DNA from 2 places in the Embleya sp. NBC_00896 genome. Region 2 is predicted to be linked to the other one. Evidence: riboswitches for the same ligand, from Rfam matches in the RefSeq annotation. Region 2 holds a riboswitch; the other holds the start of a gene.

Region 1 (3,403 bases), 1.0 Mb from region 2:
GCGCAAGGCCGCGGAGGTCGTCCGCGGCTGATCGGCGGCGGTCAGCGCAGCGCGTGGCGGGTGCGCTCGCGGTATTCGGGGACGGTCGCCATCGGCGGCCGCTCCCGAGCCGCGACGTCGTGCGTGCGCTGCCGGAAGCCGCCCTCGTCCCGCTCGAACTGGGTCAGCGCGGTGCTCAGCTCGACCGGGTGCGTGCCGGTGGGACCGCGTCGCAGGCGGCGCTCGACGGCCTGGAGTATCTCGGCCGACATCCGGCCCAGACCCGCCTCGTCCTGGTGGCTGTGTCGCCGCACGCCCACGTCCACCTGCGCCATCGCGTCCAGGCCGACCAGGCGCAGGGTGTCCACGAGCATCGCTGTCTCGATCCCGTAGCCGCACGGGAAGGGCAGTTGTTCGAGCAGCGAGCGACGGGCCGCGTACTCGCCGCCGAGCGGCTGGACGAAGCCCGCGAGTTCGGGCCAGTGCAGGTTGAGCAGGGGCCGCGCGACCAGCTCGGTGACCCGACCGCCGCCGGCGGGGACGATGGTGTCGCCGATCTCGAGCGGGCGGTCGTACATCGCCTTGACCAGCTGCACCGACGGGTCGGTCAGCAACGGGCCCAGGATGCCGGTCACGAAGTCGGCGGAGAAGTCCTTCAGGTCCGCGTCCACGAACGCGACCACGTCCCCGTCGGTGACCAGGAGCGAGCGCCACAGCACCTCGCCCTTGCCCCGCACGGCCGGTACGGCGGGCAGGATCTCGTCGCGGTGCACGACCCGCGCCCCCGCGTCGGCGGCGACCCGGGCGGTGTCGTCCGCGGATCCGGAGTCGACGACCACGAGCTCGTCCACGAGCGGCACGCGCTCGATCAGCTCGGTCCGGATGATCTTGACGATGTCGCCGACGGTCGCCTGCTCGTCCAACGCGGGCAGGACGACGCTGACCCGGGTGTCACGTTTGGCGTCAAGAAGCTGGTCGACGGGCCAGTCGGCGGCGACGGAAGACCGTCGCCGAAGCCAGGCACTCACCTCGGGCTGCACGTTCGAAAATCCCCTGTCGTCGGCCGACGTTCCGGCCTCGGTCGTTTCCACCCTTTATCGTCTCGCGAGGTGGACCGGATGATCGACGCGGCACCGGTTCGGTTACAGTCGTCGTCACCGGATACGACGATCGCACGTCGCGCCGGACAAACGCGGACCGGCCACCCGGCGAAGGGTGTGTCCACCGCCATAGCAGCTCATCCAGAGGGGCAGAGGGAACGGCCCGTTGAAGCCCCGGCAACCATCCGATCGTCATTCCTCGTGACGCGCTTTCGGCGCGAGCGAGTGCTGACGGATCGGACAGGTGCCAAGTCCGGCCCGTGGAAACCCACGGGTAAAGATGAGGACAGAAAGGCCCTCGCCATGGCGACACCCACCGCCACCCGCACCAGCAGCGCCACCCCCACCTCCTTCGGCCCCGCCGTCGCACTGTCGTGTCGCGAGTGCGGTCAACGCACCGGGCTCGGCCCGAAGTACGCGTGCGAGTCCTGTTTCGGACCGCTCGAGATCGCCTACGAGTTCGGCACCGTGACGCGCGAGCAGATCGAGGCGGGCCCGAACAACATCTGGCGCTACGCGCCGCTCCTGCCGGTGTCCGCGGACGTCGCGTCGCGGCCCAACCTGAACCCCGGCTTCACCAAGCTCGTCCGGGCCGAGAACCTCGGCCGCGAGCTGGGCGTCCGGAACCTGCACGTCAAGGACGACTCCGGGAACCCGACCCACTCGTTCAAGGACCGTGTGGTGGCCATCGCCGTCGAGGCCGCCCGCACCTTCGGCTTCACCACCCTCTCGTGCTCCTCGACCGGCAACCTGGCCGGCGCGGTCGGCGCCGCTGCCGCCCGCGCGGGGCTGCGCAGCTGCGTGTTCATCCCCTCCGACCTGGAGGCCGGCAAGGTCGTCACGGCGGCGGTCTACGGTGGCGAGCTGGTCGCGATCGAAGGCACGTACGACGAGGTCAACCGCTTCTGCTCGGAGCTCATCGGCGACCCGGCCGGCGAGGACTGGGGCTTCGTCAACGTGAACCTGCGGCCGTACTACGGCGAGGGCTCCAAGACGCTGGCCTACGAGATCGCCGAACAGCTCGGCTGGAAACTGCCCGAGCAGATCGTGATCCCGATCGCGTCGGGTTCTCAGCTGACCAAGATCGACAAGGGCTTCCGCGAGCTGATCGCGCTCGGCCTGGTCGAGGACGCGCCGTACCGGATCTTCGGCGCGCAGGCCACGGGCTGCTCCCCGGTGTCGGCCGCGTGGAAGGCCGGACACGACGTGATCCGCCCGGTGAAGCCGGACACCATCGCCAAGTCGCTCGCGATCGGCAACCCCGCCGACGGTCCCTACGTGCTGGACGTGTGCAAGCGCACCGGCGGCGCGGTGGAGGACGTGAACGACGTCGAGGTGGTCGAGGCGATGAAGCTGCTCGCCCGCACCGAGGGCGTCTTCGGCGAGACGGCCGGCGGTGTCACGGTCGGCTGCCTGCGGAAGCTGATCGCGTCGGGGCAGTTGGACCCGGACGCCGAGACGGTCGTGCTCAACACGGGTGACGGCCTCAAGACGTTGGACGCGGTCACGCCGACCACCGGCCCCACCGCGACCATTCGACCCACCCTTGATTCCTTCCGAAAGGCCGGCCTGGCATGAGCGTCTCCGTTCGCATCCCGACGATCCTGCGCACCTACACGGGTGGGGCGGCCGAGGTCGCGGTCGAGGGGACGACCCTCGCCGAGGTCCTCGACAGCCTGGAAAAGGACAACACCGGAATTCGCGCGCGCATCCTCGACGACGAGGGCAAGCTGCGCCGCTTTGTGAATCTCTACGTGAACGACGAGGACGTGCGCTTCGCCGACGGTCTCGCCACCGCCATCCCCGATGGCGGCAGCGTTTCGATCATCCCGGCGGTCGCCGGCGGTTGCTGACGACATAGGCCGACGGCCCGGATCTTCATCGTCCGGACCCGAAACGGAATGAAGAAATCCGCCACACGGAGCCCCGTGTGGCGGATTTCTTGGTTCCCCCGACGGTTGTGCGATACACGGGTTTACCCGGGCCCATTTCCTGCCTTTGACGGCGGCATGTCGGTAAACCCGTGGTCGGGATCACATCCGATATGTTCCGAAGATCGCATTCCTGATGAATTGAAATACGGCTTTCCTGTTGATTTGCGGAATATGAGAGCTTTATTCATCCGGGAATTCTCGTCCGATTGACCTGTTGCTCCGGGCATCCGTCCGGATACATTCAGCCGCGGTCGTAGCAGAAGGCCGGGACCTTCTGGATACGAACCCGGAGCTGCGGCGTGCAGTATCCGTGAAAGGGCCAGTAACAGGGGAGTTAGGAATGGCTCAGGGCGCCGTCAAGTGGTTCAACGCGGAGAAGGGGTACGGCTT
Region 2 (3,403 bases):
AGGCGATCGCCGCGATCGAGGGCGTGAGCGAGGTCTACTCGGTGACCGGTGAGTTCGACCTGATCGCCATGGTGCGCGTCCGCGCCCACGACGACCTGGCCGAGGTCATCCCCGGTCGCCTCAACAAGGTCCCGGGTGTGGAGGCCACCACGACCCACATCGCCTTCCGTACCTATTCCCACCACGACCTCGAAGCGGCCTTCGCCATCGGCCTGGAGTAGGTCTCCCGGGCGGCCGCCGCTCAGGCCGGCAGCCCGCGGGGACCGCGGGGGTCCGAGTCCGGGACGCAGCGACCGCCGTCGACCGTGTAGCTCCAGCGCGCACCCCGCCGCACGAGTTCGCGGACGGCGGCGGCGAACCGGTCGAGGTGCTCGACGGGCGTGCCCAGACCGAAGCTGACCCGGATCGCGTTGAGGTTCTGCTCACCCTCGGGCGCGTCCGGGGACCCACACTCGGTCGGCTGGTCGGCCCGTCCGCCGAGCAGGTGCCGCACCAGCGGGTGCGCGCAGAACAGCCCGTCCCGCACGCCGATTCCGTATTCGGCCGACAACACCGCGGCGAACCGCGAGCTGTTCCACCCCTCGACCACGAACGACAGCACGCCCACGCGCGCCGACTCCGGACCGAACAGCTCCAGCGTCCGCACCTCGGGGATCTCCGCGAGCCGGGCGCGCAGTCGCGCCAGCAGCGCCTCCTCGCGCGCGACCAGCGCGTTCGGCCCGGCCTCGGTGATCGCCCGACAGGCCGACGCGAGCGCGTAGGCCCCGATCACGTTCGGCGAACCCGCCTCGTGCCGCGCGGCGCCGCGGTTCCACTCGACGTGGTCCAGCGTCACGGCCTTGCTCGCGCCGCCGCCCGCGAGGTACGGCTCCGCGGCGTCGAGCCAGTCGGCCCGCCCCGCGAGCACGCCCGATCCGAACGGCGCGTACAGCTTGTGCGCCGACAGTGCGATCCAGTCGACGTCCAGGTCCTCGACCGACACCGGGTGGTGCGGCGCGAGCTGCGCGGCGTCGAGCACGATCCGCGCGCCGTGCCGGTGCGCGACCTCGGCCAGCTCGGCGACCGGGAAGATCTCGCCGGTCACGTTCGACGCGCCGGTCACGCACACCAGGCGCGGCCCGTCGCCGGACCCGGCCAGCGCCGCCTCGAGCGTCGCGATCGCCTGCTCCGGCGAGGACGGCGCGGCCAGCTGGGTCACCCCGGCGTGCCGGCGCCACGGCAGCAGCGCCGCGTGGTGCTCGGTCGCGAAGACGAACACCCGGGTGCCGCGCGGCAGTACGGAGGCGAGCAGGTTGAGCGAGTCGGTGGTGCCGCGGGTGAACAGGAGCGTGTCGTCCGCCCGCAGCCCGAGGAACTCCGCGACGGTGGCGCGGCTCTGCTCGTACAGGTCGGTGGACAGCTGCGAGAGGTAACCGGCGCCGCGGTGCACGCTGCCGTAGTAGGGCAGGTAGGCGGACACGTCGTCCCACACCCGCTGTAGACACGGCGCGCTCGCCCCGTAGTCGAGCGCGGCGTACTCGACCTCGCCGCCGGTCACCAGCGGAACGAGCACGTCCCGGCCGACCACGGGCAGCGGCGCGGCGATCGCGACGTCACAGTCGAGGGGGGAGGCGGCGGAGGCGGAAGCGGTGCTGACGGTCATGGCGAAACTCCTCGGCAGGCTCGAACCACCGACGCCCCTCTCGATGTCGATACATCGACATGAGTGGAGGGCTGGCGATCCGCTGTGAAATGTGGTCTCGGAAAAGCGACGCGCGACTATTCAGCGCGTACGGAATGGGCGAATTGCCCGTTTCGAGAAAGAGATTTCACGCCATCACATGCTCCCCAGGTACAGGACCCCGGGTCGCATCGAGCGATGCCTGCCGTCATACGAGGGGTCCGCGCTTGCCAGGGCGCCTTGCGACGCCTGACCGTGTCATCACCCGGGGCACCCCACCGCGGAGCGAGGGTTGCCGGACAGCAAGCCGGGGCTTTCCACTGTCACTCGTGACCTGCGCAGAATTATTACCAGAGGGATCGCTTTGCGCAACGACGAACCCATCGGTTCCACATACTGGACACCCGGCACCTCACCCGCGATCGCCGAACGGACCCTCCCGAGCCCGCCCGACTCCCCCCGGCCCGCCCGGCGTTCGAGGGCAACCGGGAGCGGGCCACGTCGAGCCCGTCCGGCGATCGGGGACGGCACCGCGATGCGCGCCCTACCCGCGCGCGAACCCCCGCGTCGTCTCCACCCAGCGCTCGAGCGCCGCGTGCGCCGCGCCCGAGTCGATCGCCTCGGCGGCCCGCTCGATCCCGGTCGCCAGTTGCTGGGTCAGCGACCCCTCCCCGGTGCCGAGCGCGGCCAGCGCCGCGGCCGAGTTCAACAACACCGCGTCCCGCACCGGCCCTTGCGCGCCCGCGAGCAGCTTGCGCGCGACCTCCGCGTTGAACGCCGCGTCACCGCCCCGCAGCGTCTCGATCCCGTTGAGCGCGATCCCCAGGTCGCGCGGGTCCACCCGGTCCTCGCGCACGTCGCCGTCCCGCACGATCCACACCTGCGACGTGGTCGTGACGGTCAGCTCGTCCAGCCCGTCGTCGCCGCGGAACACCAGTGCGGTGGCGCCCCGATCGGCCAGCACACCGGCCACGATCGGCGCCATCCGCAGGTCCGCGACCCCGATCGCGTGGAACCGCACCCGCGCCGGGTTGGTGAGCGGGCCCAGGAAGTTGAACGTGGTCGGCACCCCCAGCTCGCGCCGCGCCTGCGCCGCGTGCCGAAGCGCCGGGTGGAAGCGCTGCGCGAAGCACAGCGTGATGCCCGCCTCGGCCGCCGTCCGGGCCACCTGTTCCGGCGTCAGATCCAGCACCACGCCGAGCGCTTCGAGCACGTCGGCGGCCCCGCTCGACGAGGACGCCGCGCGGTTGCCGTGCTTGACCACCGTCTCGCCGGTGCCCGCGACCACGATCGCGGACATCGTCGAGATGTTCACGGTCCGCGCGAGGTCGCCGCCGGTGCCGACGATGTCGACCGTGCGACCGGGGACCTCGATGGTCGACGCGTGGGCGTACATCGCCTGCACCAGGCCCGAGACCTCGTCCACGGTCTCGCCCTTGGCCCGCAGCGCGACCACGAAGCCGGCGACCTGCACCGGCGTGGCCTCGCCGGTCATGATGTGGTCCATCGCCCACGCGGTCGCGTCGGCGGGCAGGTCGTCGCCACGCATGAGCGTCGCGAGGATGTCCCGCCAGGAACGGTCCGCCGGGTTGCCACCGCTCTTGTCGGCCGAGATCGAGGCACCCATGGTCCGCTCCCGCTGTGTCATCGGATAAGTCCGCGACAGCGTACCGACCACACCTCGCCTCACCGGTGCCTTATCCCGACCCGTGGACAGCCCCGCCGCCCCAGCGCCTCCTAGGC

Evidence for each region. A riboswitch is a leader RNA that binds a small molecule or an ion and turns the genes downstream of it on or off. The one in region 2 is predicted to bind S-adenosylmethionine.
Region 1: linked by a shared signal. The riboswitch ahead of thrC (threonine synthase) and the one ahead of OG928_RS24210 (aminotransferase class V-fold PLP-dependent enzyme) in region 2 are both predicted to bind S-adenosylmethionine.

What each region holds. Positions count from the first base shown of each region.
Region 1 covers NZ_CP108776.1:4,329,005-4,332,407, reverse strand. The annotation lists gene OG928_RS19795 (hypothetical protein) at 1-31, shown strand, start outside; gene OG928_RS19790 (glucosyl-3-phosphoglycerate synthase) at 42-1,019, opposite strand; SAM riboswitch class I at 1,214-1,366, shown strand; gene thrC (threonine synthase) at 1,383-2,657, shown strand; gene OG928_RS19780 (ubiquitin-like small modifier protein 1) at 2,654-2,932, shown strand; gene OG928_RS19775 (cold-shock protein) at 3,354-3,403, shown strand, end outside.
Region 2 covers NZ_CP108776.1:5,332,182-5,335,584, reverse strand. The annotation lists gene OG928_RS24215 (Lrp/AsnC ligand binding domain-containing protein) at 1-221, shown strand, start outside; gene OG928_RS24220 (rhomboid family intramembrane serine protease) at 1-52, shown strand, start outside; gene OG928_RS24210 (aminotransferase class V-fold PLP-dependent enzyme) at 242-1,642, opposite strand; SAM riboswitch class IV at 1,879-1,995, opposite strand; gene trpD (anthranilate phosphoribosyltransferase) at 2,205-3,287, opposite strand; gene OG928_RS24200 (hypothetical protein) at 3,398-3,403, opposite strand, start outside.